3 regions of the Lysinibacillus sp. JNUCC-52 genome follow, and region 1 is predicted to be linked to each of the others. Evidence: predicted binding sites of a transcription regulator. Region 1 holds the regulator's gene; each other region holds the start of a gene.
What was found. Region 1 encodes LexA, which represses DNA repair genes until DNA is damaged. Its sites were predicted from a motif close to CGAACATATGTTCG; they were not measured.

Region 1 (3,289 bases):
CGCATGGAAAAAACATCTGTTTCAGTTTTTTGCAATAAATGAAGTACAGCCATTCGTGCATTACCACGCCCTAAACGTGTTTCATCCTGCACAAATAATGCATCTATTTCTTTTTCTTTAATAAAATCGAGCATTTCAAGCAATCCTTCGCGCTCAACATCATACCCACTATGCTTATCCAAAAAAACATTTTTCACATCGTAGCTTTGTTCTTTAGCATACCGCAGTAATTCCTCTTGTTGTCGCTCCAATGAAGAACTTTGTGTCTCTTTTTCGGTACTCACACGGCAGTAAATAACTGCCGTTTTTTGTTTATTCATCATCTTTCACTTCTCGCAATTTCAATTGAATTGGTGGGTATCTTATTGTCACCCACTACTGGGATAACGAGTGATTTTCCTGCAACTATTTTCACGCTATGTAATTCGTTCTCGGCTTTCACAAGTTTTATCCAGTCATCCGTACCCATTTTACCACGGTATTGCTCTGCTAACGACCATAAGCTATCGCCATGTTCGATATTAATTTCTGTGTAAGTAATGTCTCCAGGATCAGTTATCACAAGATAACCTGCAAAAAGTAAAAATGCGCCTAATAAAATTGAAATATGTGTATTTTTTTTAAACCAATTCATTCATCATAACCCCTTTTTAGAATGTTTGTTCGGAATGTATGTTCTTATGATAAAGCGAACAGACGTTTTTGTCAAACACTTTTCGAACCTATGTTTGCATAAGTGTTCGCATTCTGCTATACTATTTAGTAAGAAGATAGTAAGAAGAATGATATAAAAAAAGAGGTGAGCAATCATGAAAAAAGTTTCGAAAAGACAAGAGGATATACTAGCGTTTATCAAAGAAGAAGTACGTGCAAAAGGTTATCCGCCATCTGTACGTGAAATTGGTGAGGCAGTTGGACTTGCATCAAGTTCAACGGTTCATGGACATTTAGCTCGTTTAGAACAAAAGGGCTTTATTCGACGAGACCCTACTAAGCCACGTGCCATTGAAATTTTAGAGCCAGAAGATTCGATTCAAAAGCAAAGCGTCATCCACGTACCGCTTGTTGGTAAAGTGACAGCTGGATCACCGATTACAGCCATCGAAAATATCGACGAATATTTCCCTTTACCTGATATTTACGGTACTAGTGAAGATCAGCTATTTATGTTAGAAATTATGGGTGAATCGATGATCGAGGCGGGCATTTTCGATGGAGATTTAGTCATCGTTAAGCAAAAAGCAACAGCTGATAACGGTGATATTGTTGTCGCAATGACAGAAGAGGATGAGGCAACCGTTAAACGCTTCTTTAAGGAAAGAAATCATTTCCGCTTACAACCAGAAAACGCTACAATGGAACCAATAATTGTAGACCAAGTTTCAATTTTAGGACAAGTTGTCGGCTTATATCGCCGTGTACATTAAGGCATTCTCATACTTAGCAAACAAAAAAGAGAAGCACTCACGCTTCTCTTTTATATTTTAAGCTCTCACTAGTGAAGGCGGCAAAAAGCTTCTGTGCAGCTAAATCGCCTACAATTGCTTGTTCTTCAGGATGCCACTGTACTGCTAAACAAAACGGGTATTCTTCATGAACGAACGCTTCGATTAGACCATCGCTCGATTTTGCTGCAACGATTAGCTTTTCTGCTAATACATTTACAGCTTGATGATGAAAAGAATTCACAGCAATTTTTTCTTCCTCGATAATTGATTGTAACAACGTATCAGGTGTTATCTGCACATAATGTGTTGCTACACCGCGAGCTGCTTGTTGCGTATGTTTTAACAGCTTACTACTATGATATTCGCTATCAATATCTTGGTACAAAGTTCCACCTAGCGCAACATTAAGTATTTGCATGCCACGGCAAATCCCCAAAATCGGCATTTTCCTCGTAAAGGCTGCATGAATTAAAGCAAGCTCGACCTTGTCACGTTCTGGATGTATTTGTCCGAGCTTCGGTAATGGCTCAGCGCCAAATTCAAATGGATGAACATCATGCCCACCAGATAATAATAAGCCATCTGTTAGCGATAAAATTTGTGCTACATCCTCCTCTACCCCAAGTGGAATAATAAGCGGAATGCCACCAGCTTCAAAAACACTTTTGCTATAGGCTATATTCAATCTTGACGATAAATCATCCTCTGCAAATGCTGTAATACCAATAATCGGTTTCATCCATATACCCCCTTACCATAATCCTACATACCAATTAATAATGACATCCCCATAGAAATACACGATAACTGCCGCTAAAGCAATGGATGGTCCAAATGGAATCGGCGTTTTTCGCCCTTGTTGTCGTACTTTAAGCACGAAGATGCCGACAACCATACCAATTACCGCTGCTACAAATAATGTCAATAATGTATTTATTGTACCAAGTACAAGTCCAAGTAAAAAGAATAATTTAATATCGCCACCACCCATACCACCGCGTGATACAACAGCAATACAATATAATATGCCAAAGCCAACAACGGCACCTACGATACTATCCCACCAAGGTGTTACAGGCGATAACACTCGCCCAATAGCTAATAAAGGTAAAAAAAACAAAAGCACTTTATCAGGAATAAGCATATACGCTATATCCGAAACAACAAGGATTACTAATAATGAAATGAATACTATCGCTACGACAAACTCCTCACTAAAGCCCAGTTGCCAATATGAAAAGGCAAATAATACGCCTGTGAGCAACTCCATTAGCGGATAAATCCAGGAAATTTTTTGCCCACAACTCCGACATTTACCTGCTAAAAAAACATAAGACAAAACGGGCACTAAATCAATTGCGGTTAGTTGTCTTTGACAGCTTGTACAATGCGATGGCGGCTTAACAATTGACTCCTTTAGCGGCACACGTAAGCCTACAACATTAAAAAATGATCCAAAAACTAGTCCAAATACGAATACTAGTATTGTATAAGCCATTTCCATTTTTATTGCCTCCTAAACTAACATAGCGCCCATACGTTGGAGTATGCGCGCCATTACATCATTGTTCACCCTCATAATAGAAGGTTGTTACCTGAACGGTAGCTTTAATGGATGAATCTGCATCCTCCTCAAATACAACCTCTTCCCCAGTTAAGGTAATATCCAATGTGTCGATCTTCATCACACGTTCAATTTTTTCAATTTCCTTTAAAAATTCAAGCATTGTCTTCGTATCAATAGCGATGACATCAATACTAAATGTCACTAGCTTCAACTCTGCTGGTAATGATTCTTTAGCAATAGTAGAGGTTGGTAATGCATTATCCCCTTCTTCACT
Region 2 (3,289 bases), 620 kb from region 1:
AAATTGGCTGGGGCTCTCAAATCCGCTCATACGTATTCCATCCATACTCTATGGTTAAGGATCACCGTACAAGTGAAGAAACAGGAAATGTAGGCGCAGTAATGGACGGAGATTTAGATCCATTTATCAATGCATATTTACGTTCTAAAATTTAATGATAAGTGCCAGTCACTCAAACAATTCAGAATTTTGTTAGTAAGGTTATCAAACAAAAAACCCACAAAGCATTCAGCGGGAATGCACCCAATGTAAGACGTAACAAACGACGCAACAGCGAATGTTACGGCTTACGAAGTGCCCGCGGAAAGCGAAGTGGGTTTTTCGCATTAGAATATCCAATGCAAAAAATAGAAGAGGAAATCCGCTACGCAATATCCACCTTGCACTGCTAGTAGAACATTGATATATAAATTTCTAAGTAAAAATCCACGTAGACTCCAGCGGGAATACACAGAACGTAAGACGCAACAAACCGCGCGTTAGCGAAGGTTGCGGCTTATGTGTGTGCCCGCGGAAAGCGAAGTGGGTTTTTACGCTTTAGGAAGAGTCACATGAATAGAGCATTTTTTGTGACAGCTCCTACTAACCCTAACAAGTAGATATTTTATTAATACTCAAGTGAACCTTCTCATTAAAATGGTGGATGATACGGAGCATCATGGCTAAGTTGTTTACGCTCACCCATATAATGTTTATAAAGCATGGAAGCATTCACAAATTGTTTACTAATCGAAGCATATTTAATAGGCAATTCAATTTCCATATCATTTTTCAATGTAATAATACAGCCTTCATTACTTGGTGAAATATTTGAAATAGCATGAAGCCCAATCCAAATATTGTGTATAGAGTTTGGTGAATAGGTCGGTAAAAAAATACATGGAAAGCCATAATCATATGCGACGACTATGGGAAGCTTATGTTGATTACCAAAAAAACGCTTTGCTGAATGTTTTGCCGCTTCATAAGTCGTGCCTAATGAGATGCAAGATTTGCGTAAAACATGCAAAGGTTTGCGTGTCACAATAAGCTCATTATGCTTGTCGATAACTCGAGTAAAAACTTTAGATTCATGCTGAATCGGTTGTAATAAATAAGTATTGAAAGACATTAAATAACCATTCACATAATTTGATGACATATGTAAAAACCTCCTTTTGATAGTGATTATTTGTAGTGTAAATGACAAAAATACAATCTGGAAATATAGATTTAAGCTTAAAATATATAGAAATTTGATGCTTTTTCCTAAGGGATTTACTCGAAATTACGCTATAATTCTAATAAATAATAGATGATTTTTATTTGTTTAGCGTTGCATTTTAATCTAAATTTTCTTATAATTTAGAAAAGGATCGAGGTGAGATCGTTGGATAAATATTATTCGTACACAGATTTTCTAAAAGCCGTTGGTCAGTCCAAAAAAATTGATGAGGCAGAGAAATTATTGAACGAGATTTATTTAGATTTATTTTTAAATCATATCCAGCGTATACATCGTGAAGAACAGCTAATGGTTCTGATAGATAGAACACTCGATGAACGAGATAAAAAAGCTTTTCACTTATACGCAACTGAACTAGAAGCTTTACACAAAGTAGCAAGTGAATAATATGATAAAACCGCTCTCCACTACAGGAGAGCGGATTTTTTTGTCTCATGAACTAGACGATAAGCGTGCCGATAGATTATTGCTTGCTGTAAAATCTTTTATTTTTCTAGAATTCTATGATTAAAGAATGGGTATATATCTAATCATGGGTATAAAGGATAGAAGTTGATCGTAACTGAAAGAGACATACCAAAAATTGAAAATGAAAAAATAACAAACATTCGTTCGTTAAATGTTCGATATTTTAATACTGCTATGCTAAAATATATGTACAAATTGGAAGGAAAGGACGGGGACATGCGTGCAAACATTTGATTTACAGGCGCCATATCAGCCTAATGGGGATCAGCCACAGGCGATTGCAGAATTAGTGGAGGGTGTACGTGAAGGGAAACGACATCAAACATTACTTGGAGCAACAGGGACGGGTAAAACGTTTACGATTTCTAACGTCATTCAGCAAATAAAAAAACCAACACTGATTATGGCCCACAATAAAACACTTGCGGGTCAATTATATAGTGAGTTCAAAGAGTTCTTCCCAAATAATGCGGTTGAATACTTTGTAAGTTATTATGACTACTTTCAGCCCGAAGCGTATGTTCCGCAAACCGATACGTATATCGAAAAGGATTCAAGCATTAATGATGAAATCGACAAACTGCGTCACTCAGCTACTTCGGCACTTTTTGAACGCGATGATGTTATTATTATTGCCTCCGTATCCTGCATATACGGTTTAGGTTCTCCAGAAGAATATCGGGAATTGGTTGTATCAATTCGCACAGGGATGGAAATTGAGCGCAATCAATTACTTCGAAAATTAGTCGACGTGCAATATGAACGCAATGATATTAGTTTTACTCGTGGGACGTTCCGTGTGCGAGGAGACGTTGTGGAAATTTTCCCAGCATCTCGTGATGAACATTGCGTACGTGTCGAATTTTTCGGAGATGAAATTGATCGAATTCGAGAAGTAGATGCTTTAACGGGAGAAATATTGGCAGATCGAGACCATGTAGCCATTTTCCCAGCATCCCACTTCGTTACGCGTGAAGAAAAAATGCTTAAAGCAATTGACAATATAGAACAAGAATTAGAGCAACGTCTTGAGCTATTGCGGGCAGAAGATAAGCTATTAGAGGCGCAGCGTTTAGAACAGCGTACACGCTATGATTTAGAAATGATGCGAGAAATGGGCTTTTGCTCAGGTATTGAAAACTACTCACGCCATTTAACATTACGTGAAGCTGGAGCAACACCCTATACGTTACTTGATTACTTCCCAGAGGACTTTTTACTTGTAGTTGATGAAAGCCATGTGACATTACCACAAGTACGGGGTATGTATAATGGGGATCAGGCGCGTAAAGGTGTTCTTGTAGAGCATGGTTTCCGTTTACCATCTGCACTAGACAATCGTCCATTACGTTTTGAGGAATTTGAGAAACATATTCATCAAGCAATTTATGTATCAGCAACACCTGGCCCATATGAAATTGAACATACTCCAGAAATGGTAGAACAAATTATACGTCCAACAGGATTATTAGATCCGTTAATTGATGTTCGTCCAATTGAAGGGCAAATTGATGATTTAATTGATGAAATACATGATCGTATTGCGCGCAATGAGCGTGTACTTGTTACAACATTGACGAAAAAAATGTCGGAAGA
Region 3 (3,289 bases), 150 kb from region 1:
TCATACATTGAGCAATTTTTTGCTAAACGAGGCATCGCAATGACAGAAAATAATCGTAAGCAGGCGCTAGTATTAGCAGGTAGTGAGGTGCTAGCTAATCATCATGGTATGGCTCCAGGGATGATATTGACAAAGGATAAACGTACCTACATTTTACTTCCTGGGCCGCCAAAAGAACTGGAGCCAATGTTCCAATTCGAAGCAAAGCCAAAGCTTGGCACAATGTTAAATGATGGCGGAGTCATCGTGTCTCATGTAATGCGCTTTTATGGCATTGGAGAAGCCGAGCTAGAAGTGCGTGTGCAGGATATATTAGATTCACAAACAAATCCGACAGTTGCTCCACTGGCTGCTGATGGAGAAGTAACTTTACGTGTCACAGCTAAGGCGCAATCAGAACAGGAAGCTCAACAGCTGATTGCTGGTAAAGTGTCGGAGATTCGTGCTATTGTAGGAGACTTCCAATATGGCATTAATGATGATTCACTTGCCTCAAAAACGGTAGAAATGTTGCAAGATAATAATTTAACGATTTCTGCAGCCGAAAGCTTAACAGCAGGCTTATTTCAATCAGAGCTAGCTGAGATTCCAGGTGTTGGAAATTCACTTATCGGAGGCGTAGTTACCTATACAGAAGATGCTAAAGTAAAGCAGCTAGGTATCGACCAACAACTATTAGATACTTATGGTATTGTAAGCAGTGAATGTGCTGCGGCAATGGCTAGCGCCGTGCGGGAAAGATTCGGCACGAATATTGGTATTGGGTTAACAGGAGCGGCTGGTCCTACAGCACATGACCATCAGCCAGTTGGAACTGTCTGGATTGGGATTGCTATAGGTGATGAAGAGCCAATAACATATTTACTGCATTTATCAGGTATGCGCAATACAAATCGTTTACGTGCAGTTAAATTTACATTCCATTATTTAATGCAGCAATTAGAAGAACGAGGTTATATAAAACGCTTTTAATTAGCCGCAGCAAGAATGATATAAAAAATGCATGTAGTTCAGGACTAAGATGCAACTATTACTGAGCAGTATGTATGATTGAAAACATGTAGCGCAATTATGATTAGCATAATTGTTTATAGTTGAAAATGGGAATTTGGGTAGGAAAAACTTATCCAAATTTTTATTTTTGATTAAAATCGAATAAATGTTCGCTTTTTTCTTGCGTGTTCTCAAAAAAACAAGTATAGTAGAGATAGACAATAACAGTGAACAGTTTTTCGAAGGAGGAAAATAAATGAGTGATCGTAAAGCAGCCTTAGAACAGGCGTTAAAACAAATTGAGAAGAATTTCGGTAAAGGCTCTATCATGAAGCTAGGCGAAAAAACAGATTTAGAAATTGCTACTTCTTCTAGTGGTTCGCTAGCGCTTGATGCAGCATTGGGTGTTGGTGGATATCCACGTGGACGTATTATTGAAGTATATGGTCCAGAATCATCAGGTAAAACAACAGTTGCGCTACATGCTATTGCGGAAGTACAAGCTAAAGGTGGACAAGCAGCATTTATAGATGCTGAGCATGCATTAGATCCGATTTATGCTCAAAAATTAGGCGTTAATATTGATGAGCTTTTATTATCACAACCAGATACTGGTGAGCAAGCGCTTGAAATTGCAGAAGCTTTAGTACGTAGTGGTGCTATTGATATTATCGTTATTGACTCTGTTGCAGCATTAGTACCAAAAGCTGAAATTGAAGGTGACATGGGTGACTCTCACGTTGGTTTACAAGCTCGTTTAATGTCTCAAGCATTACGTAAGCTTTCAGGTGCTATCAATAAATCAAAAACAATCGCTATTTTCATTAACCAAATTCGTGAAAAAATTGGTGTTATGTTCGGTAATCCAGAAACAACACCTGGTGGTCGTGCGCTGAAATTCTACAGCTCTGTCCGTTTAGAAGTTCGTCGTGCAGAAGCGATAAAACAAGGTAATGACATTATGGGTAACCGTACAAAAATTAAAATTGTAAAAAACAAAGTAGCCCCACCATTCCGTACAGCAGAAGTAGATATTATGTACGGTGAAGGTATCTCAAAAGAAGGCGAAACTGTCGACTTAGGTGTTGAATTAGACATCGTTCAAAAAAGTGGCTCTTGGTACGCTTACGGTGATGAACGTCTTGGCCAAGGTCGAGAAAATGCAAAACAATATTTAAAAGAAAACCCTGCAGTTTTAGAAGAAATTGCAAATAAAATTCGCTCTTCTTATGGCATTGCAGCACAATCGTATACAATTGCAGCACATGATGATGAAGAAATGGATGAAGAGTTAATGCTTCTTCTTGAAGATGAAAAATAATAGACATCGTTCTTTCTTCTAACAAACGTTAGAATGATTCTGAGGGCGGCAACTTCTCAGGGAACGCACGCACGTAAGACGTAATTTACTACCGATAAGAGAAGGTTGTGGCTTACGCGGAAAGCGTCCGTACGCAGTAAAAATGAATGATGGACGTTCTCTATAAGCTAAATCGTTCTCACTCTTTTAGAGTGAGAACGATTTTTTTGTCTTCATTACTAGATAAATAGAATGAAGTGAGCGTTTAATTAATTAGTTAGTGAACGTCATTATAGAATTTTATATGTAGAATTTTGTAAAAAAGTGACTGATTACTAGCTTAGAAATAAACTATATGTTTATTTGTAAAGAAAGTTAAAATAATTGTATTAAGATGACAGTGATTGTGGTAATAATTGTATTATAACCTTCGTCCTGATAAAAAGAATTTTCATCTAAGAAGGTATTTTTTCTAGCTCAAAAGTAATAGTTAATATATACATCTAATGGATATGACTTACTTTTTTTCTTGTGGATAGGCGAACAGATGCCCGTCTATCCTTGACAGAGCTTGAGGCTAGCTATACAATTAAATATGTATAATTTCTGAATTATGACTTTAAAATAGGCAGTACAATTTTTGTATGCGCCGACTGAACCTGTATTACCCAAATAGCAAGAGGAGGTGTTCATATGGATGGAATTACTATCATCTCCGCTTTGCTTGGACTCATCGTTGGTGCCGCTGTTAGCTATATCTACATGAAAAAAGTGAATGACTCAAAAATCACTGGTGCTAAGCATGTCGCTGAAACAATCGTTGAAGAAGGAAAACGAGAAGCGGAGGCATTAAAGAAAGAAGCACTACTTGAAGCCAAAGATGAAACTCACAAATTTCGCACTGAAGCAGAAAATGACATTCGTGATCGTCGTTTAGAACTTCAAAAACAAGAGAACCGTTTATTGCAAAGAGAAGAGAATCTTGATCGCAAGGAT

Region 2: a site for LexA is predicted at 1,827-1,840, ahead of uvrB (excinuclease ABC subunit UvrB). Genes of this name have one in related genera too.
Region 3: a site for LexA is predicted at 1,153-1,166, ahead of recA (recombinase RecA). Genes of this name have one in related genera too.

What each region holds. Positions count from the first base shown of each region.
Region 1 covers NZ_CP065546.1:1,406,254-1,409,542, forward strand. Annotated here, with positions in the region: gene JNUCC52_RS07355 (YneB family resolvase-like protein) at 1-323, opposite strand, end outside; gene yneA (cell division suppressor protein YneA) at 320-634, opposite strand; gene lexA (transcriptional repressor LexA) at 810-1,427, shown strand; gene JNUCC52_RS07370 (gamma-glutamyl-gamma-aminobutyrate hydrolase family protein) at 1,465-2,187, opposite strand; gene JNUCC52_RS07375 (prepilin peptidase) at 2,200-2,952, opposite strand; gene JNUCC52_RS07380 (potassium transporter) at 3,011-3,289, opposite strand, start outside.
Region 2 covers NZ_CP065546.1:2,023,222-2,026,510, reverse strand. Annotated here, with positions in the region: one part of gene prfB (peptide chain release factor 2) at 1-155, shown strand, start outside; gene JNUCC52_RS10265 (competence protein ComK) at 632-1,141, opposite strand; gene JNUCC52_RS10260 (IDEAL domain-containing protein) at 1,370-1,612, shown strand; gene uvrB (excinuclease ABC subunit UvrB) at 1,914-3,289, shown strand, end outside.
Region 3 covers NZ_CP065546.1:1,554,592-1,557,880, reverse strand. Annotated here, with positions in the region: gene JNUCC52_RS08075 (competence/damage-inducible protein A) at 1-972, shown strand, start outside; gene recA (recombinase RecA) at 1,250-2,314, shown strand; gene rny (ribonuclease Y) at 2,987-3,289, shown strand, end outside.